Linked DNA regions of Bombiscardovia apis. The protein of the gene in region 1 interacts with the protein of each later gene in a pairwise test. Links are inferred from orthologs where the notes say so. Each region holds a gene or a part of one and is shown in the gene's direction. Other genes may lie near its edges.

Evidence for each region.
Region 2: the proteins of uvrB (region 1) and R8377_RS03450 interact in binary tests that used the Escherichia coli proteins (3 or more experiments, as listed by UniProt). The link is inferred for Bombiscardovia apis from one-to-one orthologs.

What each region holds. Positions count from the first base shown.
Region 1 is NZ_AP026800.1:781,734-798,348, forward strand. What follows is about bases 1-2,947. They hold uvrB (excinuclease ABC subunit UvrB), read left to right. Parts: upstream 1-391; coding sequence 392-2,503; downstream 2,504-2,947. Other genes in these bases: coaE (dephospho-CoA kinase), read left to right, coding at 1-344; R8377_RS02950 (TerC family protein), read left to right, coding at 2,589-2,947. Also shown: more of R8377_RS02950, read left to right, coding at 2,948-3,587; pyk (pyruvate kinase), read left to right, coding at 3,743-5,185; R8377_RS02960 (NUDIX domain-containing protein), read right to left, coding at 5,294-5,893; R8377_RS02970 (ANTAR domain-containing response regulator), read left to right, coding at 6,158-6,790; polA (DNA polymerase I), read left to right, coding at 6,826-9,723; R8377_RS02980 (Nif3-like dinuclear metal center hexameric protein), read left to right, coding at 9,823-10,749; R8377_RS02985 (MFS transporter), read left to right, coding at 10,759-12,084; R8377_RS02990 (RCC1 domain-containing protein), read right to left, coding at 12,093-15,437; R8377_RS02995 (RCC1 domain-containing protein), read right to left, coding at 15,643-16,615. UniProt on the Escherichia coli protein: The UvrABC repair system catalyzes the recognition and processing of DNA lesions. A damage recognition complex composed of 2 UvrA and 2 UvrB subunits scans DNA for abnormalities.
Region 2 is NZ_AP026800.1:907,506-921,882, forward strand. Bases 24-3,152 are described here. They hold R8377_RS03450 (excinuclease ABC subunit UvrA), read left to right. Parts: upstream 24-364; coding sequence 365-2,941; downstream 2,942-3,152. Other genes in these bases: aroQ (type II 3-dehydroquinate dehydratase), read left to right, coding at 24-362; pyrG (CTP synthase), read left to right, coding at 3,038-3,152. In the rest of the region: more of aroQ, read left to right, coding at 1-23; more of pyrG, read left to right, coding at 3,153-4,699; Fe-S cluster assembly protein SufB, read left to right, coding at 4,978-6,432; Fe-S cluster assembly protein SufD, read left to right, coding at 6,434-7,660; Fe-S cluster assembly ATPase SufC, read left to right, coding at 7,662-8,441; R8377_RS03475 (SufS family cysteine desulfurase), read left to right, coding at 8,494-9,765; Fe-S cluster assembly sulfur transfer protein SufU, read left to right, coding at 9,824-10,438; R8377_RS03485 (metal-sulfur cluster assembly factor), read left to right, coding at 10,461-10,976; R8377_RS03490 (uracil-xanthine permease family protein), read left to right, coding at 11,139-12,434; R8377_RS03495 (TrmH family RNA methyltransferase), read right to left, coding at 12,826-13,674; R8377_RS03505 (16S rRNA (uracil(1498)-N(3))-methyltransferase), read left to right, coding at 14,135-14,377. UniProt on the Escherichia coli protein: The UvrABC repair system catalyzes the recognition and processing of DNA lesions. UvrA is an ATPase and a DNA-binding protein. A damage recognition complex composed of 2 UvrA and 2 UvrB subunits scans DNA for abnormalities.

The sequences.
Region 1 (16,615 bases):
TTTATCAAGAAGCTGCCCGCTTAGAAGAGCCTTGGATGGATACTGCCAGTGTTGTCGTTCACGACGTTCCACTGCTGGCAAGTGTATATCAAACAATTCCGTTTTCTTTTGATTTCATCATTACGGTTGAAGCTCCCGAGACTACCCGAATTGCGCGGATGGTGAACGAGCGGCATATGACGCAGGCTCAAGCTGTTGCAAGAGTGGCGAATCAAGCCAGTCAAGCGGACAGGGAGCGTTTGGCTGACATTGTTATCGATGCCTCCCAGCCTATCGAACAAATGTTCGACTGTGTTGATAGAATATATGTACAATTACAGCAGCAAGCTCAACTGCGTCTGTAGTTAAGGGTGCTGGGCACTGACTGTTGGAAGAGGAGCTAAGGAGTGGCATGGGGTTTAATATAGAACGTACGGAAAAACCGTTCGTGGTGAAGTCACCCTACCAGCCGTCCGGTGACCAGCCTCAGGCCATCAATGAGCTGGCCAGTCGAATTGAAAACGGCGAAAACGATGTGGTGCTCATGGGTGCCACGGGTACTGGTAAAACTGCTACTACGGCTTGGATGATTGAGAAGTTGCAGCGTCCTACGCTAATTCTGGAACCTAACAAAACGCTGGCTGCTCAGTTGTGCGCTGAATTCCGTGAGCTCATGCCCGATAATGCTGTCTCGTACTTCGTCTCCTACTACGATTACTACCAGCCTGAGGCCTATATTCCTCAGACTGATACGTATATCGAGAAGGATTCCAATATCAACGACGATGTGGAGCGTCTGCGGCACGCTGCCACTGCAAATCTCTTGACTCGCAGGGACTGTGTGGTTGTCGCCACCGTCTCCTGTATTTATGGTTTGGGTACTCCTGAGGAGTATGCGGGTCGTATGCTCTTCTTGCGTGAAGGTCAGCAGATAAGTCGAGATGAGCTCTTGCGCCAGTTTGTGAACATGCAATACAAGCGCAACGATATTGCTTTTACTCGTGGTACTTTCCGCGTGCGCGGAGACACAGTCGAGATTATCCCCGTATACGAGGAACTGGCTGTACGCATCGAGTTTTTTGGAGATGAAATCGACCGTATATCGACTCTCCATCCCTTAACGGGTGATGAAATAGCTCACGAGAGCGAAGTGCATATTTTCCCGGCTTCTCACTACGTGGCCGGGCCTGATCGTATGCAACGGGCTTTGAAGAGTATTAAAGAAGAGCTTGACTGGAGGGTTGGGCAGCTACGCAAGGAAGGCCATGAGCTGGAGGCCCAGCGTCTCACTATGCGTACCACTTACGACTTGGAGATGCTCACTCAAATTGGCACCTGTTCAGGAGTTGAAAATTACTCCCGTCATTTCGATGGGCGTGAGCCAGGAACAGCCCCGCATACGCTTCTAGACTTCTTCCCAGACGACTTTTTGCTGGTCATCGACGAGTCCCATGTGACGGTGCCTCAGATTGGTGCCATGTATGAAGGCGATGCTTCTCGTAAGCGTACCTTGGTTGAGCATGGTTTCCGTCTGCCTTCCGCTATGGATAACCGCCCGCTGAAATGGCCAGAATTCCTGAACAAGGTTGGACAGACCATATACTTGTCGGCAACTCCGGGCGATTATGAGATGGGCTTGTCTGATGGGGTAGTGGAGCAGATTATTCGCCCCACGGGCCTGCTAGACCCTCAGATTGAGGTTCGCCCAGTCAAGGGTCAGGTTGACGACCTGTTAGCAGAGATTAAGGATCGCGTGGCCAAGCACGAGCGTGTCTTGGTAACGACTCTCACTAAGAAGATGGCTGAAGACCTCACAGACTACTTGCTTGAGCGTGATATCAAGGTGGAGTATTTGCACTCAGATGTTGATACCCTGCGCCGCGTTGAGCTCTTAAGGGAACTGCGTGAGGGCAAGATAGATGTCATTGTTGGCATCAACCTCTTGCGTGAGGGCTTAGATTTGCCTGAGGTATCGTTGGTGGCCATTTTGGATGCTGATAAGGAAGGTTTCTTGCGCTCCTATCGCTCACTTATTCAGACTATTGGTCGTGCGGCTCGAAACGTATCAGGCACAGTCATCATGTATGCAGATGCGCAGACCGACTCCATGAAAAAGGCTATTGACGAGACGGACCGCCGCCGAGCTAAGCAGATTGCTTACAATAAGGAGCACGGTGTCGATCCCAAGCCACTGATTAAGAAGATTTCTGATGTCAACGATATGTTGGCCAAAGAAGACATTGACACACAGACTCTTTTGGAGGGCGGTTATCGCAATGCCGGCAAGGCTGGAAACTCACACTTGGGAGTCCCCAGTTTTGACAAGGACGAGGCTGACAAGCGTCATCAAGAGATTCTGCAGGCTGGTCTACCAGCTCAAGACTTGGCTGATTTGATTCGTCAACTTAGTGATCAGATGCATACCGCCGCTGAGCAGCTGCAATTCGAACTGGCAGCTCGCCTACGAGACGAAGTACGCGATTTGAAGAAGGAACTGCGGCAGATGGCGGAAGCCAGCAAATAGCAGTGTGGTTAAAACATTGGCTATGTAATACAGCAGACAGGGCTCAATGTGGGCCCTGTCTTAAATGGCATATAGAGTGAAAGCTATGTCTGAGACCCCTCTTGCCTTTATGGTTATAACCCTGATTGTTCTCGCCGTATTCTTCGTTGTTGACTTGTTTGTCATCGGCCGTAAACCGCATGTGCCCTCTACTAAAGAGTGTGTGCAACACATTGTCTTCTTCGTTGCAGCTGCCCTCATTTTTGGGGCCATACTCTGGCTTATTGCCGGCCCTCAGTCCGCTATTGAATTCTACTCTGGCTGGCTCACCGAATATTCGCTCAGCATCGATAACCTCTTCGTATTTGTCATCATCATGAGCAACTTCGCCGTGCCTAGAGACCTGCAAAAATATGTGTTGAGTGTGGGAATCACTATAGCGTTGGTCTTGCGGGGCATTTTTATTCTTGTCGGCGTTACGCTGATTACCAAGTTCACATGGGTTTTCTTTATCTTCGGCGCTTTCCTGCTTTATACTGCTTTTAAAGTTGCCAAGGGCAACGATGGTGAGGAATACCAAGAAAATGCTTTCGTTACCATGTTGCGAAAAGTAATGCGCATCAGTGATGAATACGACGGCGAACACTTGCGGGTCAAGCGTGGGGGAGTGACCTATTTTACCCCTATGTTGGTAGTATTCCTGGCCATCGGTACTACGGATGTTATGTTCGCCTTTGATTCGATTCCTGCTATTTTTGGTCTGACTCACGATCCCTTCATTGTCTTTACCTCCAACGTGTTTGCCCTACTGGGTCTTCAGCAGCTCTACTTCCTTTTGGGCGCCATGCTCGACAAGCTGGCTTACTTGCCCATAGGCCTATCAGTGGTATTGGCCTTCATTGGTGTCAAGCTTATACTCGAAGCACTTCATGGTAATACCTTGCCCTTTATCAATGGCGGCAAGCCGGTTACTGCCGTTCCTGAAATTCCTATCTGGCTCTCTCTGGCGGTGATTGTAGTGTCCATAGGAGCATCTGCTATTGCCAGTTTGATTAAGGCTCGGCGAGATAACATGCCTAGGCTGCAAAACGATAAAAAAGCTTAATGTGTCGCAAAACCGTTGCAAATAAACGATTGTTAACGCTAACAGTTTTTTGGGCTTTCAGTCCGCTATTCCGCGTAAAGTTGAGCATGTGGATGTCGCAGAGCCTCTTCTCTGTGACCAGAAACAATTCAAAGGAATAGGTAGGCAAGCAGGATATGCGCAAAGCCAAGATTGTAGATACTATCGGACCAGCTACCGAGTCGCTCGAAGGTATTACCAAGCTCGTTGAGTGCGGTATGGACGTGGCTAGGCTCAACCGTTCGCACGGCACCCCCGAGGATCACTTGAAGGTGTACAACAACGTGCGTGAAGCCAGCAAGAAGACGGGGCGCAACGTAGCCGCTCTGGTCGATCTTCAGGGGCCAAAGATTCGTTGCGGTTGGTTTAAGAAGAACGCTGAAGGCGAAGACAAGGTCAATCTCAAGGCTGGCCAAGAATTCATCATCACCACCGACGATGTCGAAGGTGACGAGCACATTACTTCCACTACCTTCAAGGGTCTACCCGGCGACTGCCACAAGGGTGATCCCATCCTGATTGACGACGGCAAGGTGCGCCTCGAAGTCACTCAGGTTGAGGGCAATAACGTTCATACCAAGGTCATCGTTGCTGGCCCGGTTTCCTCCCACAAGGGTATTAACCTGCCCGGCGTGGCTGTGAGCCTGCCTGCATTGACCGAGAAGGACGAGTTCGATTTGCGCTGGGGCATCAAGACTGGTGCAGATATCATCGCTATGTCCTTCGTGCGTTTTGCAACAGACATTGACCGTGCCCATGAGATTATGGATGAAGAAGGTCGCCGTATTCCGATCGTTGCTAAGATCGAGAAGCCTCAGGCTGTAGAAAACCTCGAAGAGATTGTCAAGACCTTCGATGGCATCATGGTTGCCCGTGGTGATATGGCTGTGGAAATGCCGCTCGAAGAGGTGCCTCTGGTGACCAAGCGCTGCATCGAGCTGGCCCGTCAGTATGCCAAGCCTGTCATCGTGGCTACCGAAGTGTTGGGCACCATGACCCATTCGCCAATTCCTACCCGTGCAGAGGCTTCTGACTGCGCCAACGCCATCCTCGACGGTGCAGATGCCACTATGACCTCCAATGAAACGGCAGTGGGAGACTACCCAGACGTAACCGTCTCCACCATGTCTCGCATTTCCGAGTACGCCACAACTCACGGCTTCGATCGCATTCCCGCCATGAAGGACTTGGATATGTCCAACGCTGGCGCTGTGTCTTCGGCTGCTGTGGACTTGGCCGACAAGCTCGATGCCAAGGCTATCGTTGCCTTCACTCAGACCGGTAACACTGTGCATCGCGTTTCTCGCGAGCGCCCGGCCGCTCCGATTTATGCACTGACCAGCAACGAGCATACTTTCCACTGGCTGGCTCTGTCTTGGGGCACTGAGGCCTTCCTATGTGAGCAGGATTACCACGGCCTGAATCGTGAATCTCTCATGGCTTACATGGACAAGACCCTCAAGGGTGCCAACAAGCTCGCTGACGGCGACAAGGTTGTAGTGCTCAGCTGCGCCCAGGGTGACCATGCCCCCGGCTCCACTGACTCCATCTATGTTCACACCGTTGGTGAGGCTCAGTAAGGGTCTAAACTAGGGCGAGTGTTTATCGTCCGAGGGGTGGCTGTCTTCTTTCTTTGGAAGGCAGCCACCCCTTCTGCTTAATGCAGGTCTTGTGGATCTCTTGAATCTTTATGAACGCTCTAAATCACCGAAACCGGCCTTGGTTCGCAAAATGGCGATGACCGTTTTAGCGTCAAGAATCGTGCCGGCAATGACCATATCGTAAGCTTCGTCAATACTCACTAATCGCACGTCGTGGTGGGGTGTCTCTGGTCCCAGCTTTCCCCGTTCGACTTGAGTTAGGTCTTGCGCATAGAAGAGCGCGGTGTGTTGGTTAGAAAAGCTGGGTGTGTTGATAAAACGCTCAAATTGGGTGAAGCTTCGGGCCTCGTATCCTGCTTCCTCCCGCAGTTTGCGTTGTGCAACCTCTAGGGGTCTCTCAGAACTGTCGCGGGGGTGTCCTGCTGGCAATTCGAGGGTCCAACGATGTGTGGGCAGGCGGTATTGTTCTATGAGCGCAATCGTGCCCTCGTCTGTCATCGCCAGCACCGCGATGGTGTCGCCTGTGCTCTCATTGAGCATGGTACGTGTAAATTGCTTGTTCTGCGCGGACGCGTATGTTACTTGATCCACGCTAAAATAGTGGCTTGCCAACACTTCTTTGCGATCTATCTCTTGCACAGGCGCTGTCCTCCAGGGATCGAAACGCCGGTATATCTGTTGAGTCATATTGCTCTCCTTTGAGATATAGGCTGTAAACCTATAGTTCTATTTTAGTTCTTCGACTTCGCTAAAAGCGTGAGCAACACGGCGACTGTTGTTCGTCGTCCAAGTGTGCTACATTCTGACAAGGAAGCGATTAGCCCCCGTATCCCAATTGGTAGAGGAAACGGCCTCAAAATCCGTGTAGTGTGAGTTCGAGTCTCACCGGGGGCACGACACACGTGAGCTTCCGTTCAAGGCACCACAATAATGAGCCCGAGCGGGATTGTAATGGAAACGAGGTTGGCATTGGCTTCAGAGGACAAGGCATACGAGGAAGAATCGGTCAGCCGCACGGTAGTTGTTGCTGAAGACGAGGCTTTGATTCGTCTCGATACTGTCGAAGCTCTTGAAGATGCTGGCTACGAGGTTGTTGGTCAGGCCGCATCTGGTCAAGAAGCGATTGATCTTACTCGTGAATTCAAGCCAGACGTTGTGGTAATGGATGTCAAGATGCCTGGAAAAGATGGCATCGAAGCAGCAACCGAGATTGGCCAAGAGAATTTGGCACCTGTCGTCATGCTCACTGCCTTTTCTCAGCAAAGCTTGGTGGAAAAGGCTGCTGATGCTGGAGCTATGGCATACGTTGTAAAACCGTTTGCACCGGAAAAGCTTTTGCCTGCTATTGAGGTTGCAATTTCTCGCTTTGATCAGATTAATGCGCTTAAAGACGAAGTTACTGATATGAAGTCTCGTTTCGAAGCTCGTAAGCGCGTTGATCGGGCCAAGGGTCTGCTCATGGAAAACATGGGACTCACCGAATCTGAAGCCTTCCGCTGGATTCAGAAGACATCGATGGATCGTCGTCTGACCATGCAGGAAGTCGCCGATGCTGTTATCGCCCAAGTCCAAGGTGATAATTAAGGCACTACTACACAATAGGCCGAGAGGGGCTGGAGATGAGCGAGTCAACACATTCGACTAACACTAAGGGCCCTCTGCTGATAGTCGACGGTCACTCGTTAGCTTTCAGGGCTTATTATGCTCTGCCTGTTGATTCTTTCACAACCTCTGAAGGGCAGCCCACTAACGCTATTTGGGGCTTCGCGGTCATGCTTTCCGAGGTTATCGAAGCTGAGCATCCTTCCCACATGTGCGTGGCTTTCGACATGGCTGGCGGCACTTTCCGCAGTAAAATGTTGCCTCAATATAAGGGTACGAGAGACGCTGCTCCTGAAGACTTGATTAGTCAGTTGCCGCTCATTCAGAAGTTCTTACAGACTCTAGGCGTGAGCTATATTGAAAAAAAAGGTTACGAAGGCGACGACATTATGGCAACCCTCGCGACTCAGGGTGAGGAAGCTGGCTATCGTACGCTGGTGCTTTCTGGCGATCGTGATGCTTTCCAATTAGCAGACGACAACGTGACTGTACTTTTCCCCGGCTACCATTTCCGACAGCTCAAGCGCATGACACCGGAAGCTATTGAAGAAAAATACCACGTTAGCCCGCAAATGTATCCTGATTTAGCTGCTCTGCGCGGTGAGCAGTCAGACAATATTCCTGGCGTTCCTGGTGTTGGCGACGCTTTTGCTGCTCGTTGGCTCAACGAATACGGCAGCCTTGAGGGCATTTTTGCTCATGCAGACGAGGTCAAGGGCAAAAAAGGCGAGGCCTTACGCGAAAGCATTGAGCAGGTAAAACTCAACCGTAAAGTCAACGCTCTGGTCTGCGATTTAGACTTGGGAGTGAACGTCGACGATCTTACCTTCGGGCACATTCACCTCGACGAAGTCACCGCCTTGTTTGACCAGCTCGAATTTGGCTCCCACACTCGCAATAAGATGTTGAAGGGCTTCAAATGCGTTGAAGACTTTGACGATCCGGCAGTTCCGGCTGATTTCAACCAAGAAGCGGGCATGGATTTTCATGATCCTGAGCGCGATGAAATCACTGATGTGGCCTCTTTCGAAGCGTGGTGTCAGGAACACCTGCCCAGTGCCGAGCATTCTCAATCGCTAGCAGAAGCCATGCCAGATGCAGCTCCGGTTATCGAAGCAGCGGGCGATGGGGTGAAAGCGGCCCAAGCTGAGGAAGTTCACTGCCCAGATTTAGGCAAAGAAGTGTGGTATTTGCACGCGCAAGGCCAGGCAAAGCCGGGAGATGCCAAGCTAGAAGAGCTGGTATTCTTAGCCCCTGATGCTCACACCGTCTTAGTGCATGCCGACGATTTAGATGCTAGCATGACTGCCAGTGTGCAGGCTGTTATCGATAGCCGGGTGGGCTCATGTGTAGTTCACGGATATAAGGAACATATCCACTTGCTGGAGGCTGCCGGCCTGCGTATGCCCATGCCGCTCTTTGATACAAAACTGGCTGGATACTTGGTGGAGCCTGACTTCCACGCAGCCGACTTGGACCAGGCTTTCTCGCACTTCTTGCAGGTGCCGATGGACGAAAAACCAGAGGTTGAGCAGGGCGCGTTAGATTTCGGAGATGGTCAAGATGAGGCTGACGAGTCGCTGTCTCAAGATCAGATGTGCTTGCGTCGGGGACTCTATGTGCAGCTCTTAGCCAATCATCTTGAGCCCTTGATTATTAAGCGCAAACAGTTCAATCTGCTGCGTATTATCGAGATGCCCACCTCCACCGTGCTCGCTCAAATGGAGCGTCAGGGCGCCAAGGTAGATACCAGCCGTTTGAAAGAGATGGGTGACCAGTTTGCTGCCGAGGCCCAAGAAGCACAAGACATAGCTTGGGATAGGGCGGGAGACAAGGTCAATCTTCAAAGCCCCAAGCAGTTGCAAAAGGTACTCTTTGAAGACATGGGCTTGAAGCCTACTCAGCGCACTAAGAATGGTTCCTATTCGACTGCTGCAGCAGCCTTGCAAAAGTTGTATTTGACATCTGTCAACAATGTGCGGGCTAACGACTTCTTGGGAGCTCTCCTGCGCCACCGGGAGACCAACAAGCTCAAGCAAATTGTGAACTCGTTGATGGATGCAGTCAATCAGCGCGATGGGCGTATTCACACCACTTTTGAGCAGACAGTAGCGGCGACAGGTCGCTTGAGTTCGGTCGAACCCAACTTGCAGAATATTCCCAACAAGAACGCTGCAGGCCGTGAAATTCGCTCAGCATTCGTGTCTGGCGACGAGTTTGAGACCCTGCTCAGCTGTGATTATTCGCAGGTTGAGCTACGAATTATGGCTGACTTGTCTGGCGATGAGGCGCTGATCGAAGCTTTCAAGTCCGGAGCCGACTTCCACAAGTACGTGGCTTCTTTGGTCTATCAAACATCGATGGACGAGGTCACTTCCGATCAGCGTTCACACGTGAAAGCCATGAGTTACGGCTTGGCTTACGGTCTGTCGACCTACGGTTTGGCTCAGCAACTTAATGTCAGTCCGGCTGAGGCAGACATTTTGCGTTCCCAGTATTTTTCGACCTTCGGCAAGGTTCACGAATACTTGGAGTCGTTGGTGGCCGACGCGCGTGTGAAGGGCTATACGGAGACTATCTTTGGTCGCCGCCGCTACTTCCCGGGGCTCAACTCCAAGCGTCGCCTGACCCGCGAAGCAGCCGAGCGAGCAGCATTGAATGCCCCTATTCAGGGTTCAGCGGCCGACATCATGAAGATTGCCATGATTAAAGCACAGCACGCTCTGAGCGAGGCTGAATGCAAGAGTCATATTGTCTTGCAGATTCACGACGAATTGGTTGTAGAAATGGCTCCGGGCGAGGTGGAGCAGGTGACTACTATCGTCAAAGATGCTATGGAGCATGCTGTTGAGCTGGCAGTGCCGCTCGATGTTTCTACCGGTATCGGCTCAGACTGGCAGCAGGCAGCCCACTAACCTACCTAACTGGCAGTGTCGTTTCTTAGCCCTGAGCCTACGATAGGCTTGGGGCTAAGCGCTAGAGGCCAGTAAACCAGTGGAAGGTTGTGTGAACAGATGGGGCAAGCAATGCAAGCGGAAACAAGCGTGAGTTTGGGCAAGGCTGTAGAAGTACTTGAGCAGCTTTATCCCCTGTCCTATGCCGAAGATTGGGACCATCCGGGCTTGATAGTTGGAGAACCTAGTTGGCCAGTGAGTACAATATATTGCGCGGTCGATCCTACACTTGAGATTATCGACGAAGCCATCGCTGCCGGCGCTCAGCTCTTGATTTGCCACCATCCGCTCTTCTTCCGCTCTATCAACAACGTTTCGGGCTTTGGTGTGCATGGAGCAATCGTCAATCGACTAGTGGAGGCTCACTGCGGGTTGTGGGTGGGCCATACGAATGCTGATGCGGCGGTGCGAGGAGTAGCACAGGCCGCCGCTGATGCTTTTGGCCTCAGCGACCAGCGTCCCCTGCAAGCGGTGGCCTTTGACTCTCACGACTGGCATGCTCAAACTGGCAATGAGCAAAGCGTTGGTTCGGGCCGAGTTGGTCGTTTAGCAGAGCCGACGAGTTTGCGTGACTTTGCCAATAGAGTAGCGGCTGTACTGCCAAAGACCGAGTTAGGAGTGCAAGTGGCTGGTAGCCCAGACGCTATGGTCCAAACGGTTGCAGTATTGCCCGGCTCTGGTGATTCCATGTTCGACGATGTGAGTGCCAGCGGGGCAGATGTATACGTGACTAGCGACCTGCGCCACCATCCAGCCACTGATGCCTACCAGCAGGCCCAATATGAGGCCCGATTGCGGGGGAGTACAGGCCAAGCCTCGCAGGTGAAGCCTCTGCTCATAAATACGCCCCATTCCGCCATAGAGGGACTATGGTTCAGGTATGCCAGCCAAGACATTCATGCTGCTATAGAACAGGCCACCGGGGCTAGGCTCAAGGTGCAAGTGAGCACCCGCTCTACAGATCCCTGGACCTTCACCGCAGGCTAGGGAGGCATAATGGTCCACAATCACCACAGCGAACTAGTAGGTTCAGCTTGGCAGCGAAATGTATCCTTGCTGGTTGTGGGACAATTCGTCTCAATATTTGGATCTAGTCTGGTGCAGTATGCCATCACTTGGGATATGGCTCTGCGTACGAACTCTGGCCTAGTGGCCATGCTGGGTTTTCTGTGTGCTAACTTGCCGCAAGCCTTCATGTCCCTCTGGGGCGGCAGCTTGGCAGACCGTTATCCAAAGCGTCTGCTTATCAACCTGCCCGATGCTTGCACTGCCATATTGTCGCTCGGTTTGGCCTTGGCTTATATGAAGGATTTTGTGCCCATCTGGCTGGTTTGTGCTGTCTTGTGTGGGCGTTCGCTAGCGGCAGGCATCCAGTCGCCAGCCGTGGATTCATACTTGCCCCAGCTGGCTCCCAGTTCTCGCTTGATGAAGGTCAATTCCATAAACGGCACCCTGCAATCTGCCATCGCTATCTTGGCCCCAGCCTTGAGCGCTGGCCTGATTGCTACCCTCCACATGCAGGCTGTGCTCATGGTTGATGCTGTGACCGCGGCCATCGGAATTGGTATGCTCCTGCTCATTCGTCAGCCCGCCCAAGCAGTGGCTCGCCAAGCTAGCGACAATACTGACCTCCCTGACAGTATCGAAGCCGAAGAATTAGATGCCGCCCTAGGCACGCCGCTTTCCGCAAGAGCCGGTATCAAACAGGCCTTCCAATACTGCCGTACCCACTCAGCAGTAGGCATGGTGCTGGTGACGTATGCTCTCTGTTTCATGCTTACGGTAGCTCCCGGAGGCCTCAATGCGGTATTCGTAGGTCGCAACTTTAGCGCTGGCTCGCTCGACATATTCGGCATCCACCTCACCAATGCAACAGATAAACTCGGTTGCATCGAATTACTGTACGGCTTGGGCGCTGTCAGCGGCGGCCTACTGATGACCGCTTGGGGAGGCTTCGCTAAGCGCCTGCGCTCTATGGGCTTCGCTATGCTCTGGCTGGCAGTAGCTGACATTGTAATGGCTTGCGCGGCCCCGAATCTCACCGGCTCATTCTGGCTCTTCGCCCTAGCCTACGCGTCCACCGGTTTCATATCACCGCTCCTACTCGCCCCAGCCTCCACCCTCATACAAGAGCAAGTATCGCCCGCCATGATGGGTCGCATTTTCGGCCTCCTCAATGCTGTACGCACCCTAGCCCTGCCCCTGGGCCTAGCTGTAGCCGGCCCTCTCTCCGACGCTTTCCCCATCGCTTATATTTACATTGCTGGCGGCATCGTCTCAATTCCCATCAGCCTATGGGTACTGCGCTCGCGGGTAGAGTGACCCGCGAATTAAGCCCGAGACAGCTTTGTATTCGCTCTTTTCTTCCGCTGTGCCACGTAGGCCGCGTAAGCGAAACTTGCGCTAAGTCCGAGCGTAAGAGCGAGGCTGGCGCTGATGCGTTGCAAGGGTATCGTTCCGGCAGCAGGTAGGGTGTAGTGGTAGGTGTAGTTCAGCGTGTAGTCAGGTTGGCTGTACCCACCTAGGCTCCAGTGAATGTTGGTATTAGTCGTACCTGCTGGGTTGGGTGCGGTGTGTGTTTGCCAGCTGTTGGTGTTGGAGTTCCATACGGGTGTGTCGGTGTCGGTCGTGCGCATGGTGAGTCCGGTTACAGTGAGTTTTTGTAATGCGCTTGCTTCCGCCGGCTTGGGGTGGGGGTCGGCGTCATCGTTGCCTTGCCCGAGTTTGCCGAGGGTATTGCCTCCCCAGGTGTAGGTGTGGTGGTTGCGGCTGATTGCCATTGCATGACTATCGCCCGTGCCGATGCGTTTGCATTCTGGCAGCAGCGCGCTGGCGGTGAGGTCGTTGGGGGAGTTGCTGCTGGTGATGCTGGTGTTGTCATTGCCGAGCTGGCCTTTCGCATTGTCTCCCCAAGTGTATACGTGGCCGTTATTTGCCAGTGCTGCAGAGAAGGAGCCTCCTGCGTTGATGGCGCTGATGCTGGCAGGTAGACCGCTGGCCGAAGTTAGGTCGGTGGGTGTGGGGTCGGTGCTGATGGTGTGGTTGTGGCCGAGCTGGCCGAGGTTGTTGTTGCCCCAGGTGTAGAGGTGGCCGTCGCTTGCTAGGGCGAGCGAGTGCTGGTCTCCGGCCGCGACATGGACGATGTTAGCGGGTAGTCCGCCGGCGGCGCTTATGTCGACGGGTGTGAACTGAGCATCGCTGGTTCCTAGACCTGTGGTGGTTCCTAGTTGGGCGAATTCGTTGCTACCCCAAGCGTAGACGTGACCGCTGCCGCTTACTGCTAGGGCGTGGTTGGTGCCTGCCGCCAGCTTTCGAATAGAGGAGGGTAGGCTGCCGGCGGCGCTGATATCTACGGGGTTGAGCACTGGCATGTACGTGCCGGCGTTGGTGGATATGCCCAGTTGGCCGGAAGCGTTGAATCCCCAAGCGTAGACATGCCCATTGGAGCTGACTGCGAGTGAATAGTCGGTGCCTGCGGCTACTTGAGTGATGGTTGTGGGGAGCTTGCCGAGCGCGGTGAGATCGATGGGGGTGTCTTGGGCGCTAGTATTGCCGTTGCCCAGTTGGCCGGCATTGTTGCTGCCCCAGGCGTAGACATGATGGTCGCTGCCGATGGCGAGCGAGTGGTTGGCGCCGGCGCTCACCTTGAGCGCGCGGACCGAGTCGGGCAGGTGGACCCGGCCGGGTGCGGAGTGGGGCTTATTGTCGCCGTGGCCTTGGCCCAGAACGCCTCGCTCGTTGCCGCCCCAGGAGTAAGCGTTGCCGTCGGAGCCGATGGCCAGGCTGTGAGAACTGCCGGCCGCGACTTGGGAATACGTAATCGTACTCGGCGGGTCCGGGGCGCCGATGTTCACCAAGTCCCCGCCCTTGGAGGGGCCGTAGATGGGAGAGAGGGTGAATTTGTATTCCTCCCAGCCTGCGGTCAGTGTCATATTGTGGTCAACGGTATCGCCGAAATCCCACGGCTCGCCCGTGTCGGTGTACCAGCCGGTGAACCAATGATGCTCCCAGGCCGGGGTGGTAGGCCAATCCAGTGTTTTGCCGCTGTCCTCCTCGATCTGTTGGTCGGGTGGGGCAGTGCCGGGCGCTCCACCTAGCTTGAACTGTACGGTGTAGAGGTCGAGGTAGTGGAGCTGGTAGGTTTCACTGGGTTGAGTACCGAGTCCGACCAGACTCCAATCCACTTTAATATCAACCGTCGTACCCGGAGTGCCAGCCGGAACTTTACCCGACCACGCATAGGTTGTAGGATTTTTTGTTCCACTGGTAGTAACACCATCGATGGTGACCTTATCAATATTGACGGCACCACCCACACGAACAGCAGAATCATAATAGGCTACAACTTTGCCATCGCCTAGTTGACCATTATCATTACGGCCCCATGCGTAAGTGTTGCCATCGCTTCCGATTGCAAAAGAACTTACGTCGCTAGCAAAAACTTTGGTGAAGGTGATTCCTGCTGGTACAGTTACCAAACTCGGAGTTGTTGCAGCGTACATATAGTTTCCTGAGGGGAATCCGGCTATGCCTAGAGCTCCCCACCAGTTTTGGCCCCATGTGTAGACTTTGCCATCGCTGCCGATAGCGAGAGTGTGCCAGCCGCCACGAGCCATGCTTTTAATGGTTACTCCTGCCGGCATGCTTACGTTCACGGCTACTGGTGACACGTACTGTCCGGTGGTTGAACTGGTGGTCAGCGTGCCGTCTCCGATTTGGCCCCATTGTGTAGCGCCCCATAGGTAGGTTTTGCCGTTGCTGGCTGTTGCGTAGTCTGTCCAATTGCCGGATACTATGCTAGTAAAACGGTATCCTGCTGGAGGGTTGATAGCCCTAGCCGTGGCGCTGTATCCTCTAATGCCTCCGTTTGCCATCTGCCCATGGTAGTTGCTGCCCCACACGTAGACAACGCCGTTATCTCCCAAAGCCATTGATGCAAGATATGGAGCTTGGAGGCTGGTGATACGCACTCCGCTCGGTATGCCAACAACAGGAGTTGGGCGTAGCCGCATAGCTGTATCGCCCACGCCGAGCTGACCGTTGCCAGTAGGCTCTCCAAAATCCCAACCGTTGAAAAAGTCATCGTTGTTGCCCCAAGCGTAGACTCTTCCGTCATCTCCAATGGCTTGGCTATAAGCGTCAGCCGCGTTGACATGGGTGAATTTATTCACTCCAGCTGGAGGTGGCACAAGAGTGGGGAGGGAACGGTTGGTGGTATCTCCCAAGCCGAGTTGGCCTTTGTCATTGCGACCCCATGCGTAGACATTACCTTTGTCATCTAAAGCTAGGGAATGCTGATCATAACCGGCGCTCACTTCAACGAATTTCGTGTTTGCTGGCATGGTGATTGGTGCAGGTTTGAGATGCGCGGTGGTGCTACCATCGCCCAGCTGACCAAAGGAATTGTCTCCCCAAGAGTAAGCTTTACTATCACTATCGAGTGCGACTGTGTGATAGTGCTTGGAATCCAAAGTTGTGAATGTTATTCCAGCCAATGTCTGAGGCGTGATAGTAAGGTCGCTGCCGCCTGTTGCAGATGCTCTTCTTGGGTCGACGCGGAAGTGGGGTGACGCGGGGTCAGCGTGTGCAGTTTGGGCTAGTTGAATAGCCCCCCCCCCAAGGACAATCAGCGCTAGCGCCAAAATGATGGTGCTAGCAGTACGAATGCGGCGCATGTGTTTCCCCTTTAGTGTGACAACAACTGTAGAATTGTCACACTAGTGTTTCTTGAGTTGCATCTGATCCCCATCAAACACAACAATCATATATTTCTTACAAGTCTCACATCAGTATAGCAAAGCGTTGAGCAAGCTTCATAAGTGTTGGCTGATTGCGGTTTGTAAAGTTACTGATTTGTGGGGCTGTGATAGTAGTTGACTGTTACCTTTTTCGTCCTTGTACTCGTTGTTTGATGTTGTGTGCTGTGTAGGCGAGGCTGGTGCTGATTCCTAGTGTGAGGGCGAGGGTGGCGGCGGCTCGTTGGGGCTGCGCGCTGCCGGCTTGGGGAAGGTTATAGGTGTAAATGTATGGCAGGGGGTAGTCGGGTTGGTTGTAGGTGCCTAGTGTCCAGTGAATAGTGCTGGTGGTGGGCCCGGGATTGTGGGCCGTGCTGTGGGTGGTCCAGGCGTGTTGGCTGCTGTTCCAGACAGGGGTGTTGGTGTCTGTGGCGTCGATAGTGAAGCCGGTGACATTCAGCGTTTGTTTCGCGTTGGCGATGGCTGGCTGGGGGTGTGGGTTGGTGTCGCTGGTGCCTTGGCCGAGTTGGCCGTGATTGTTGGCGCCCCAACTGTAGATGTGGTTGGTGTCTGTGAGTGCTGCTGCGTGGTGGCTGCCGGTGCTGATAGCACTGAGCGGGGGTAGGGAAGTGTTGGCGCTGATGTTAGTAGGTTGGTTGCTGTCGGTAAGGGTGTTGTTACCAAGTGTGCCGTTATTGTTGGCTCCCCATGTGTAGGCTTGCTGGCTGCTGGTCAGAGCTATGGAGTACTGGTTGCCGGCTTGTACTTGATTGATAGTTGCGGGGAGTAGGCTGCGAGCGGTGAGATCAACCGGTGTAGGCCCTCCTGACTGTGTGGGGTCTCCTAACTGACCACGAGCATTCGAACCCCACGAATAGGTGTGGTGGTTGTTGGCTAGGGCTAGGTTATGGTCTTGGCCAGCGCTGATTTGACTGATGGTATCGGTGAGGAGGTTGAAGTCAGCGAGGTCTACTGGGATGGGTTGGGCGGTAGTGCTGCCCAGTTGATTACTGGTACCTAATTGTCCTGCTTGATTCGTGCCCCATGACAAGACGTGGTGGTCAGAGGTCAGGGCTAGAGCGTGGTTAGGACCGGCGCTGATAGCGACCACGGTATCG
Region 2 (14,377 bases), 130 kb from region 1 along the record:
GGCTGGACTGTCAAGACTGGGGGCGTGAGCTTGGCTTGCAGGTAGAAGTACGCCAGAGCGATGACGAGGGCGAGGTCATCTCGTGGATGCATGAAGCCGTGGATCAGGGCACGCCAATTGTGATGAATCCGGCGGCTTTTACTCATTACAGCTACGGTCTGGCTGATGCCGCAGCCCAGGTCACTAGTGCAGGATTGCCTTTACTTGAGGTTCATATCTCCAATCCTGCCTCACGCGAAGCTTTCCGGCGGCATAGCGTTATTTCTCCAGTTGCTACTGGAACCATTACCGGCATGGGTTTCTACGGCTACAAGCTAGCTCTTGAATCGGTGGCCCACACCTTGCGAGAGAGTGCAGACTAACTATGTCTTTGCAGCGGTCTAGGAATCAAGATTCTGAGCAATCTTCTAATGTTCCTCAAGTCATCGAAGTCCTCGGTGCGCGAGTACACAATCTGAAGAATGTCGACGTACGAGTACCGCTCAACCAGTTGGTGGGTATAGCTGGGGTTTCAGGCTCCGGCAAGTCGTCATTGGCTCTAGGTGTCTTGTACGCGGAGGGCTCGCGCCGCTATTTAGATGCACTCTCAACCTACACGCGCCGCAGAATGACACAGGCGCAGAAACCCCAGGTAGACGCTGTCCGTTTCGTTCCGCCAGCGCTGGCCTTGCGTCAACGGCCGGGAGTTGGTGGGATGCGCTCAACCTTTGGCACTTCAACTGAGCTGTTGAACGTTTTACGACTCATGTTTTCGCGGCTGGCTTCCCATCGCTGCCCCAATGGGCATTATGTGCCACCCACGATGAAGGTCGCTGCTGAAATTCCTTTTGACTGCCCGGTCTGCGGAGCGCAGGTCAAGCCGCCCTCGGCTGAAGAGCTGGCATTTAATTCTTTGGGAGCATGCCCAACCTGCCAAGGAACAGGCACCATCCGCGAAGTCAATGATGCCAGCCTAGTTCCAGACGAGAATCTGAGCATTGACCAAGGGGCAGTTGTGCCTTGGCGCACTTTTGGTTTTAACGTGCAGCCAGGTATAGTCCGTGAATTCGGTGTGCGTACAGATGTGCCTTGGAAAGACTTGAGCGATTGGGAACGAGATATTGTTTTCAATGGCCCTGAGGAAAAGAAGCATATCACTATCACCTCAGTCAAGGGTGTCCACGAGCTCGATTTTACCTTCCGCAATGCGCGTTTGACCGTCACAAAAGAGCTGGAACGAGCTAGCGACGACAAACGACTGGCCAAAGTCTCTAAATTCTTAATTGAGCGTACCTGCCCAGATTGCATGGGCAGCAGGCTCAATCCAGCAGCGCGAGCCCCGCACATCCAGGATCACAATTTATCCGAAGTTACTGCTTGGACCTTGCAAGACATTACGACTTGGGCACTCACTGTAGTGCCTGACTTACCTCAAGACATGCAAGCGATGGCCCAAAGTCTGGTGGAAACGCTCGAAGATATGGGAGAGCGCTTGCTTCAACTCGGTTTGGGGTATTTGACTTTGGACCGTTCTTTGGCTTCACTTTCGACCGGCGAGCGCCAGCGTGCCCAGCTGTCGAGGGCGGTGCGCAACGAGACTACTGGTGTCTTGTATGTGCTCGACGAGCCTTCAACTGGTTTGCACCCTGCGAATATTGAGGGACTTATAGGGGTCATGCGCGACTTGCTGGCTTCAGGTAATTCGGTAGTGTTTGTAGACCATGACGTTACAGTGCTGAAAGCTGCTGATTACTTTATTGAGATGGGTCCGGCCGCTGGCCGTTTAGGCGGTCAAGTTATAGCTCAAGGCAGGCCTGAGCAGATTGCACATAATTCAGATTCTCGTATAGCTGGTTTCTTGTCAGCCACAGAACCGGTCTTGGTTCGTAAGCGCCTGCTCTTACCTTCCGAGCGCACTCGTGGTGGCGGTGCGACAAATCAGTGGTTGCGCATGACAACTGATTCACTCCACACAGTTCATCCTTTGAATGTTTCGATTCCTCGTGGTCGAATGACTGCTGTGACTGGGGTTTCTGGCTCTGGCAAGACGACTATGGTCTTAGAATCCCTGCTGCCGGCTCTTGAAGCCCAGAGCGAGCATGTGCCTCTGCCTGCGCATGTCAAGCAGTTTGATCCTGCTGGCATTACTCGTGTGCGCTTGGTAGATTCTTCTCCAATCGGTATCAATGTGCGCTCAACGATTGCCACTTACACTGCGATTATGAACCAGCTGCGTCGGCTTTTTGCTGCGACCCCTACTGCCAAGCGTTTAGGGTTCAACGTGTCGGCTTTCTCTTACAATACAGGTTCCTTGCGCTGTCCTCAGTGCGATGGTACGGGCCAAATCAGCTTGGATGTGCAGTTTTTGCCTGACGTGACCATCACTTGCCCGGTATGCCAAGGCTCTCGCTATAAGGATGAGGCTCGACAGGTGACGATTACAACTGAGCATCATCCAAAGCCTATAAGCCTGCCTGACATGCTAGATATGGATGTTGCTCAGGCCAAGGAGGTATGTGAAGGTCTGCAATCGTCTTTGGGCAAGCGCATTTTCCACTCACTCGAGACCTTGTGCGACTTGGGACTTGGATACCTGAAGCTAGGGGAGGACACGCCTTCGCTCTCGGGCGGGGAAGCCCAGCGGCTCAAGCTCTCCAACGAGCTGGGTAAAGAGCAGTCGCATTCTCTCTTCATCTTGGACGAGCCCACTACTGGGCTGCATCCTCTCGACGTGCGTACTCTCATCGCTGTTTTGCAGCGCTTACTAGATGGCGGGGCTACTGTCGTTTTCATTGAGCACGACTTGGACATGATTGCCAACGCGGATTACGTGATTGACATGGGCCCCGGCGGAGGCCAAGATGGCGGCAGTATCGTTGCCACCGGCACTCCAGAAGAAATTGCCGGCAACTTGGGCAGTCTTACGGGCAGGTATTTGGCTCAACATTTGGGCGTGTCATAAGCTTTTTGAGCTGTAAGAACAGCTCTCAGCTTTTTGCTTTCTATCATTGAGCGAACGAGCCCAAAAGGTCTACAAGAGCTGATAGGCTGAAGTTCCATGGTTAAACAACATGGAAATTCTCAAGAGCACGTTACCAAGCACATTTTCGTCACCGGTGGCGTTGTCTCATCTCTCGGTAAAGGCTTAACCGCTTCCTCCCTCGGCAGGCTCTTACGCAGCCGTGGCATTCGAGTACTTCAGCAGAAGCTTGACCCTTATATTAACGTCGATCCCGGCACTATGAACCCCTTCCAGCACGGCGAAGTTTACGTGACTGAAGATGGGGCTGAAACCGATTTAGATATCGGTCACTATGAGCGTTTCCTTGACATCTTCCTGACGCAAAAAGCCAATGTGACTACTGGCCAAATTTACCAGTCGGTCTTGCGTAAGGAGCGCGCTGGCGAGTACCTAGGCCAGTGTGTGCAGGTCATTCCCCACATCACTAATGAGATTAAGAGCCGCATGCGTGCTCAAGCTGGCGACGATGTGGACGTCATCATTACCGAAATTGGCGGTACGGTCGGAGATATCGAATCTCAGCCCTTCATGGAAGCTGCCCGCGAAGTCCGCCGAGATATTGGTGCCGACAATTGCATGTTCGTTCACGTCTCGTTGGTGCCCTACATTGCGGCGGCTCACGAGCTCAAAACCAAGCCAACTCAGCATTCGGTCATGGCTCTTCGTCAGTTGGGTATTGCGCCAGATGCGCTCGTCTTGCGCTCCGACCGCCCCCTGACTGATTCCGTCAAAGACAAGATTTCTTTGATGTGCGATGTCGATGCCGAGGGTGTTGTCAACTGTGTAGATGCGCCTTCGATTTACGACGTACCCAAGATTTTGCACGACGAAGGTTTGGACGCGTACGTGGTTCGCGAGCTCGGTCTGCCCTTCCACGACGTCGATTGGGCTGAGTGGGATGATCTGCTGGAACGCGTGCACCACCCCAAGCGCGAGGTCAATGTTGCCATTATCGGCAAGTATATCGATCTGCCTGACGCATACCTGTCTGTATCTGAGGCCATCAAGGCCGGAGGCTTCGCTAATTGGGCCAAGGTCAATGTTAAGTGGGTCACTGCTGATGATTGCGAAACCATGTCTGGTGCAGAGCAAGCCTTACGAGATATCGACGGTATCGTGGTGCCCGGCGGTTTTGGATCGCGAGGAGTCGACGGCAAGATAGGTGCTCTGCGCTATGCCCGTGAGCACCAGTTACCAGCCTTGGGCATCTGCTTGGGCATGCAATCTATGGTCATTGAATACTCTCGTGATGCTCTTGGCTTGGAAGATGCCAATTCGTCTGAGTTTGAGCCAGGCTGCGCCAACCCCGTAGTAGCAACTATGGAAGAGCAAAAGTCCATTGTGGATGGCGACGGCGATATGGGGCACACTATGCGGTTGGGTGCTTACCCGGCTGTTTTGCGAGATGATTCTCTTGTAGCCCAGCTTTACGGTTCCACTGAGATAAGCGAACGTCACCGTCACCGTTATGAAGTGAATGTAGCTTACAAGCAGCGCTTGAATGAGGCTGGACTCAAGATTTCGGGTACCAGCCCAGATGGTGAGCTGACCGAGTTTGTTGAGATTGCTCAAGGTACTCACCCCTTCTATGTTGGTACGCAGGGGCATCCAGAGTTCAAGTCTCGCCCAACCAAGCCGCATCCGCTGTTCGCAGGTTTGGTTAAGGCTAGCTTGGATCATGAAGCTGCCCGACACTAAATGAATGCGTCTGAGCTCCTTTCATAAGAGTTCATGTCAACGTCCGTTGCTTGCAGAAGGTGCATGGCAGCGGGCGTTTGCTTATGCCAAGCTGCTCATGAGAATAACAAACTCGCAAAGGTAAGTTATTTCACAGTCCCTCGCGCTAGCGGTTTGTACGGTAGACCAGTATTCTTGGAGTATCAGCTCGGTTGCTCTTGTAGTAGCCAAAGAGTGTTAGGAGGTCCGCAGGCGTGAGTACTAGCTCGAAGCAGACGGATACGACGCGAGATGTCGAAATGAGTCAGTACGTAGCTGACCGCTCTCGTGTCAACGAAGACAAAATCAAACAAGACGATGAGATTCTTTCTCAGTTTGGTGACTACAACTACGGTTGGCATGATTCCGACGCTGCCGGTGAAGCTGCGAAGAAGGGCATAGACGAGAATGTTGTGCGCGCCATTTCAGCAGATAAACACGAGCCGGAGTGGATGCTAGAGCGCCGCCTGCAAGGATACAAGGCATTCGTCGATGCGCCCATGCCCAAGTGGGGTGTGGATTTAAGCGGTTTCGATGCGCAAGATTTTAAGTATTACGTCAAACCGCTCGATAAACAGGCCCAGTCTTGGGAAGATTTGCCCGAAGACATCAAGAGCACCTATGACCGTTTAGGCATTCCTGAAGCTGAGAAGAAGCGCTTGGTCTCGGGTGTGGCCGCTCAATACGAATCTGAGGTGATTTACAACTCTATTCGTGAGGATCTTCAAGAACAGGGTGTCATTTTTATGGACACCGACACTGCCTTGCAGAAGCATCCTGAGCTATTCAAGAAGTATTTCGGCACCGTCATTCCCGCAGATGACAACAAGTTTGCGGCTTTGAACACGGCTGCTTGGTCTGGCGGTTCGTTCGTGTATGTACCCAAGGGCGTGCATGTTGACATACCACTTCAGGCCTACTTCCGCATTAATACGCCCAATATGGGCCAGTTTGAGCGCACCTTGATTATCGCTGACGAGGGCTCATACGTGCATTACGTAGAGGGCTGCACCGCGCCTATCTACTCGACTGATTCGCTGCATGCCGCAATCGTGGAAATTATTGTTGAGCCTCATGCTCGCGTGCGCTATACCACCGTGCAGAATTGGTCGAACAACGTCTACAATCTAGTAACCCAGCGTGCTTACGTGCGTGAGGGCGGCACGATGGAATGGGTCGACGGCAACATCGGTTCTAAGGCCACTATGAAGTATCCTGCTTGCATTTTGGCTGAGCCCTATGCCAAGGGCGAGACTATGTCTTTGGGCTTTGCCGGACAAGGACAGTATCAAGATACGGGCGCTAAGATGATTCACTTGGCCCCGCACACTTCTTCAACTATCGTTTCTAAGTCCATCTCTCGTAATCTGGGTCGTGCTGCATACCGCGGTTTGGTCAAGATTGTTAAGGGCGCTGAGCACTCCTCTTCGTCGGTAGTGTGCGATGCGCTCTTGGTCGATGATTATTCTCGTTCTGATACGTATCCTCACGTGGATGTGCGCGAAGACGATGTGACCATGTCTCACGAGGCTACGGTCTCGAAGATTTCCGAAGATCAGCTCTTCTACCTGATGAGCCGCGGTTTGAGTGAGGAAGAAGCCCGGGGCATGATTGTTCGCGGTTTTGTCGAGCCCATCTCTCGCGAACTGCCGATGGAATATGCTCTTGAGCTTAACCGTCTAGTCGAGCTGCAAATGGAAGGATCGGTTGGCTGATATGAGCACAACAGCAGAAATTCAAATGCCTCAGGACGATAGCGCTGATCCTTACGCAGCACCAGCGCGTATGCCTTCGAGTGCGGATCGCTCTATTCGCTCCTTCAACCCCGATGATTACGCCATTCCAACGCGCAAGCAGGAAGACTGGCGCTTTACACCGGTAGAGCGTTTAGAGGAGTTCTACCAAGTCTTTGAGCCTTCTGGTAAGACTAGCTGCACGGTGACCATGATAGACGGCAGCACGGTCGATTCTAGCCAAGTTTCACTCAGCACTGTTGAAATGGGGCAGGAGCCTTCTGGAACGGTGCAAAAGCCCAACGATAAGGTCTCGGCAGTAGAGTGGGCCAGCAATAAGCAGTCGCAGGTTATCAAGCTTTCTGGTGAGATTGACCAGCCGGTATTGGTCAAGATTGTGGGCGGCGGTCCTCAGCTAGACTCTCTTCACTTGATGATAGAAACCGAAGCGCGTACTCACGCCGATATCGTGGTAGAACACGAAGGCGATGCTCTCTTAGCTGAAGGTGTTGAAATTCGCACCGGAGCTGATTCGCATATTTCCACGACCTTCATCCAAGAGTGGGAACCAACCGCTAAGGAAGTTGCTAACCAGCGTATTCACGTGGGCGCTGGTGCAACCTTGCGCCATTCAGTGGTGACCTTGGGCGGCGATGTGGTTCGTATTCGCATGGACCAAGAGTTCGGCGGGGAAGCTGGCGAGCTCAACATGCTCGGCATTTACTTCGTAGATCCGGGTAAGCACATGGAGCATCGCACTATGGTGGTCCACAACCATCCCAACTGTAAGTCTCGCGTAGTCTACAAGGGCGCACTTGATGGAGTGAAAGCTCATTCGACTTGGGTGGGCAATGCGCTCATTCAGCCCACGGCGCCGGGCACTGATTCCTATGAGCTGAACCGTAACTTGGTGCTGACCCCGGGCGCTGTTGCTGATTCCGAACCAAACTTGGAGATTGAAAACGGCGACATTGTCGGTGCTGGTCATGCTAGTTCGGTGGGGCGTTTTGAAGAAGAAGAACTCTTCTATCTGCAATCCCGAGGAATCTCAGAGCAGGATGCTCGCAAGCTGGTAGTTCGGGGCTTCTTTGGCGAGTTGGTCGAAGAAATCGGCGTGCCCAGCGTGGCAGGCCATTTGATGGATGTGATTGACCGCAGGCTCTCCAAAGGCGAGAGCGAAGATATGAAGCACGTTTTGGAGGGTAAGTAAGATGTCAACACTCGAAATTAAGGACCTGCACGTCTCCGTTGAGACCAAGGAAGGTCGCAAGCAAATTCTTAAAGGCGCTAATCTGACCATGAAGTCGGGCCAGACTCACGCTATTATGGGGCCTAACGGTTCGGGTAAGTCTACCTTGGCTTACACGCTGGCAGGTCATCCTAAGTACATTGTCGATTCCGGCCAAGCCTTGCTCGATGGGGAAGACTTGCTCAAGATGACGGCAGATGAGCGTGCTAAGGCCGGTCTCTTTTTAGCCATGCAATATCCGGTAGAGGTTTCCGGTGTCTCTATGACGAACTTCCTACGCACTGCTAAGACCGAGATTGACGGTCAGGCTCCTCCTATCCGTACCTGGACTAAGGATCTGAACGAGGCTATGAAGCGCCTCAAGATGGATCCTAAGTTTGCTCAGCGTTCGGTCAACGAGGGGTTCTCGGGCGGCGAGAAGAAGCGGGCCGAAGTGCTTCAGCTTGAGATTTTGAAGCCCAAGTTTGCTATTTTGGACGAAACTGATTCTGGCCTCGACGTGGACGCTCTGCGCATCGTGTCAGAGGGAGTTAACCGCGCCAAAGACAATACTGACTTGGGCATTATGATGGTGACGCATTACACGAGGATTTTGAAGTACATCAAGCCCGACATTGTCCACGTCTTTGCGGAAGGGCGGTTTGTAAAGACTGGCGGCCCTGAATTGGCTGACGAGTTGGAAGAAAGCGGCTACGACCAGTACTTGCCGGAGGGTTCTGATTCCGAATCTGCACTGGCTTAATGAGTGTTGGATAGTATTCGTAGTTGACGCATACAACTAGAGGGTGGCAGTCATGGAGAATCTCGCATATATACGTGAGCAATTCCCGATTCTCAAACAGCAGGTGCACGGCCACCCTCTAGCGTATTTGGACTCGGCAGCGACTGCGCAAAAGCCTATGAGCGTCATCGAAGCGGAGTCACATTTTTACGAACAAGATAATGCGGGTGTTCATAGGGGAGCTCACGAGCTGGCGGCGCGTTCTACGCTGGCTTTTGAGCAGGCGCGCACTCAAGTTGCGAAGTTGGTTGGTGTTTCCTCACAGCCCGGTCAAGAAGAGCTTGTAGTCACGTCTGGTGCGACTGGCGGCCTAAACCTACTCGCAACTGCTTTTGGTAACGCTAGCTTGGGTAGGGGAGGGCAGCAGGCTCAGCGATTTGCCCTGGCTCCTGGCGACGAAGTGGTGGTTTCGCAGGCCGAACATCACTCGGTGCTGTTGCCCTTCCAAGAATTGTGTGCACGCACAGGCGCCCAGCTTAAGTGGTTTGGGCTAGATAGCGAAGGCCGTATTCGCTCAGATACAGCCGATGAGGTCATTACTGAGCGCACGAAGTTTGTGGCTGTAACCCATGTCTCCAATGTGACTGGTGCAATTACGGACTTGGAACCCATTGTTCGTCGGGCTCACGAAGTCGGTGCTATGGTCATTTTGGATGCCTGCCAGTCCGTGCCGCATCTGCCTGTCGACTTCCACCAGCTCGATGTTGATTTTGCGGTCTGGAGTGCCCATAAAATGTATGGGCCTACCGGTGTCGGTTTTCTCTACGGCAAGCGCGAATTGCTAGAGGCCTTGCCGCCAGCGAATTTTGGTGGATCGATGGTTGAGCTGGCTTTCATCGACCAGCCGGCGCAGTATATGGCACCGCCGGCCCGCTTCGAAGCTGGTACGCAGCCGGTGGCTCAGCTTGTTGCGGCTGGGGTTGCGGCCGATTGGATGCGCGAGGTTGGTTTTGACCGCATCGTGGCCCACGAGCGTTCGATGACTGCCGAACTGCTTCAGCTTGCAAACATTGAAGGGGTGCGTATTTTAGGCCCCAAGAGCCCAGAGCACCGCATCGGCACGGTATCTTTTGAAGTCGAAGGCGTCCATCCGCACGATGTGGGGCAATTTATTGATTCGCGCGGTATCGCTATTCGAGTTGGCCACCATTGCGCTCAGCCTGTGCACCGTCACTTTGGTGTCTTTGCCTCCAATCGTGCCTCTACCGGAGTGTACAACACGCTTGACGAAGCGGACCGGCTGCTCGAAGCAGTTTCGGCGGTTCGTGCCTTTTTCAAAGCCTAGCGTTCACTTCAAGCTCAGTTATTGATACAGGACTAGGGATGCAGGTAGGTTGGTGAGCATGGCAGAGGATTATGGCATGAGTGAGCAGGAATTGGAACAGATGTACCAAGAGGTCATTCTGGACGCTTCCAAGCACCCCCACGGGCGGATTGAACTGGCTGAGCAGTCGAGTACAGGTCCTGTTGTAGCCGCTTCGCAGGCGCAGACAACCTTGCAGGGCGAGCATGAGTATTGTGTTCCGGCGCAGTCTCAGCAGTTTAATCCCACTTGTGGCGATACGGCTACCATCCATGTTGAAGTTTCCGACGGTTCTGACGGGCGGCCTAACCGCATCGAACGTATTGTTTGGGATGGGCAGGGCTGTTCTATTTCGCAGGCTAGCTTGTCGATTATGGTCGATTTGGTCCAAGGGCAGAGCGTGGATGCGGCCATGAAATTGGCTGGCGATTTTCGTCAATTGATGGAGTCTCGCGGTGCCGGGTTGCAAGACGAAGCAGCAAATGAAGCTTTGGGAGATGCAGTGGTATTCCAAGGTGTTTCGAAGTATCCTATGCGTATTAAATGCGCTCTGCTGGGTTGGGAGGGCATGAAAGCATCTGTAGCTCAAGCCCTGACTCAGATGGGCAGCAATGCGCAGGCTTCTGATGGTCAGCAGGATGAGTGTGAGCGGTAACAACAAGAAAGCGGATGGTGCAATGGAACAGGATGTCGCAGGTTCATTACCGGTAGAAGATTCAGTAAATAAAGCGGATTCGCAGGCAAGTTCTTCCGGTCTAGGAGAGCGTGGAAGTTCGTCCTCTATCGTTGACGAGGCAGCTCTTTCGCAGATGAGTACGCTCGGAGCCGAAGCAATCCCTCTCAGGGCTGTTGACGAGATCGGGCGGGCCACGGCTAAAGATGTTCGCGAAGCTCTTCACCAGGTGATTGACCCCGAATTAGGTATTGATGTAGTGGATTTGGGCCTTGTCTATGGTGTTGAGATCGATGAGCAAGGTCGGGCTATCATCACTATGACCTTGACCACTCCTGCTTGTCCGCTGACGGATCTGATTGAAGACGAGTGCGCGCAGATGCTGGCTGGTCTTGTCGAGGAGTTTCGGATTGAGTGGACTTGGAAGCCTCGCTGGTCGCTACACATGATAACTCCTGAAGGCAAGGAACAGCTGGCTGCTATAGGTTTTGATGTCGATAATTTGCCCATTGCAGACTGAGTGATATGCGTCTTTGCTGACTACTGTTTTTTCATGGCGTGTCGCAAGTGTTTACAGGCTTTACGGTCTAACTAATTGAGAGCACTTCGTCGGCTTTTTGTAATAATATGGGGTTTCCGGTCCGCCGTGACCGGCACGGCGAATGAGAAGAAAGCACATCGCATGTCTATCTTCAAGGGCTGGAAACTCCATGGAAACGGCAAATCGTTAGCTCCAGGCGAAGTGGTTGAACCTGATGAGCGACTGACTTGGCCGCGAACCGCAGGTATTGGAGCTCAACATGTTATTGCCATGTTTGGTTCGACCTTCTTAGTTCCAATATTGACTGGTTTTGATCCGTCAACCACATTGTTCTTTACAGCGCTTTCTACAGCGCTGTTTTTGTTATTAAACGCTAATCGGCTGCCAAGTTATCTTGGCAGCTCTTTTGGTTTTATAGCCCCTGTTGTAGCAGTCACCACCGCCCACAAGGGCCTCGCTGTCGCTTCCTTCGGCATCATGGTGACGGGTGCTCTGCTAGCACTGATCGGCGTTATCGTCCACTATGCTGGAGCAAAGTGGATTGACATCGTCATGCCGCCGACGGTGACTGGCGCTATCGTAGCAATCATCGGTTTTAATCTGGCTCCCTCTGCTTGGAAGAACTTCCAGGTGGCTCCAGTTACTGCTCTGGTGACGCTGCTGGCTGTCATGCTCATATCAGTCCTCTTCAAAGGTCTCATCGGTAGACTCAACATTCTCCTAGGTGTAGTCGTAGGCTATATTTTCGCCGTCATCCAGGGCGAGGTCGACTTCACTGCCGTCAGTGAAGCTGCTTGGTTCGGATTGCCCAAGTTCCACCTGCCCCAAGCTGATTTCACAGTCTTGGCCATGTTTATTCCGGTGGTTTTGGTTTTGGTTGCCGAAAACATTGGCCACGTCAAGTCGGTAGCGCTCATGACGGGCCGCGATTATGACGATCAGATTGGTACCGCTCTCTTGTCAGACGGCTTGGGCACTTTCTTCGCAGGTCTTGGCGGCGGTTCAGGTACTACCACTTATGCAGAAAATATTGGTGTCATGGCTGCTACGAAGGTTTACTCCACAGCCGCCTACTGGTGCGCAGCCTTCTTCGCTTTCCTGCTGAGCTTGTGCCCCAAGTTCGGCGCTATCATCAACACGATTCCTGGGGGAGTGCTCGGCGGAGTTACCACCTTGCTCTACGGCATGATTGGTATGCTCGGCGTGCGCATCTGGGTCGAAAACAAGGTTGACTTCGGTAAGACGGTCAATATGACGGTCGGCGCGGTAGTTATGATTGTCGGAATCGCTGACTTCACCTTCGCTATTCAGGGCATTTCCTTCAACGGCATTGCCATCGGATCGGTTGCCACGCTAGTCATGTACCACGGCCTCAAAGCTCTCGGCAATCTCCGCGGTAGCATCGACTCAAACGACTACATCACCCCCAAGCCCTAACCTATTCTGACGAGCTAAACGATTTTGGGCACTTTCTCACGCTTCCTGTCTCCCCGTGGAACTCAAGTGTGAGAATCTGCCCAAAACTCATTTCTCGTCCGCTGCAGCTACAGCTCAACCGGTCTCTGTAGCAATTTTGGGCACTTTCTCACACCGCGAAGTAATTGCATCGTATGCAAGTGTGAAAAAGTGCCCAAAATATAATCCGCTAAGCAAAAACCTGTAATTCCAACGATCAGTCGCCCGCTTTTCAATTTTGGGCACTTTTTCACGCTCTAACCCGGCAAGGTGATATATGTGTGTGAGAAAGTGCCCAAAATTAATATTGCAAGCTGGGAGTAGGGCTTACACGCTGATGATTGGAGAGTAGAGTTCGGAAAGAAACAGAAGGTTAGATGCGGGTTGCGTAGAAGGTCACGGCGGAGGAAGAGGCCACATTGAGCGAATCGACTCCGTGGCTCATGGGGATACGAACTGTCAGGTCGGCTCCTTCTATGGTTTCCTTTGAAAGTCCGTCGCCCTCGGTTCCGAAAATGAGCGCAACTTTATCGATACGCCCATCGTGCATCTGCCCGACTAATTCGTCGAGGGAGAGTGAATCGTCTCGCAGCGCTAACGAAACCGTGGTGAAACCCAGCTGTTTGAGCTCTGCTAGGCCTGCTGCAGGCCAAAGTTCCGGGTCGTCGCCCCCAATGCGTGTCCACGGCACTTGGAAAACGGTGCCCATAGAAACACGCGCAGACCTACGGTAGAGGGGGTCTCCACAAGAGGGAGTTACCAAGACCGCATCAATATCGAGCGCTGCTGCCGAACGCATTAAAGCGCCAACGTTCGAATGGTCCACAATGTTTTCCATCACTGCCACGCGCCTAGCTCCGGAGCATATTTGCTCGACAGTGGGCAGTTTCCACCGGCGCATAGCTGCCAAGGCCCCTCTGTGCAGGCGGTAACCAGTTATGAGTTTCAATTCTTCGGGCGAAGCCACGTACACTGCAACATCCTGCCCCCAGCGCTCTTCAACGCTAGCGAACGTTTGCGTCATTCCCTCCAGCCAAGGCTCTTCGACGAGGAAGGAGATCGGCTCAACTCCGGCGGCCAAAGCGCGGTCTATGACCTTGGGAGATTCAGCGATGAAGAGTCCCTTTTCAGGCTCTAAGCGGTTGCGCAGTTGTAGCTCAGTCAAATGAGTGTAAGCATCCAAACGTTCATCGTCTATAGAGTCAATGTGCACAATGCGCATGGAATGCCCTTTCGTTGCCGAGTGTATATGCATAGTCGAAGCGTCTTCTACAATTCTAGAGTTAGGAGACTACCTGCGGGGGGAGAGAGCCTGCCGTAGCAGGACATGAAAGAAAAGAAGAGTATCTCGAAAAACCTTGTGTCCGGAGCGGGAGTTGAACCCGCACGCCTGTATAAATAGGCACTAGCACCTCAAGCTAGCGCGTCTACCATTCCGCCACCCGGACAGTGCAATTTGCAACATATACACTATACCACCTAGCGAGCGCGAATGCACAAAACTAACCGGTCAGCGTGTCGCCCTCGTACAGGTGCGGCATATATTTTCTTTTTGGGCACTTTTTAACGCGCCCGCATTGTCCAGTGTTTGCATAGCGTGAGAAAGTGCCCAAAATTGATGACGAGAGGACTGGAGAGGGATTTGAGGCTTGAGTTCGGGGCTTGCGGTTAATCTGGTGAGTATGACTGATCCGCTTTTTCTGTTTGATCCCACTTGCGATGACACGCCGGTCAATACTGACGAACTTCATACCGGATGGCGATTAACCCTTCCACAGCATGTGCGCAAACATGCCTTGCAGGCCATGCGCTTGGGCGAGGGCGATCAGTTGCAGCTTTCAGACGGCGCTGGTCTTCGTATCCAGGCCGTCCTTCGCGACGCGCAATCGGGATTGGTGGAAGTCACGACCGTTGGTAAAGAAGCT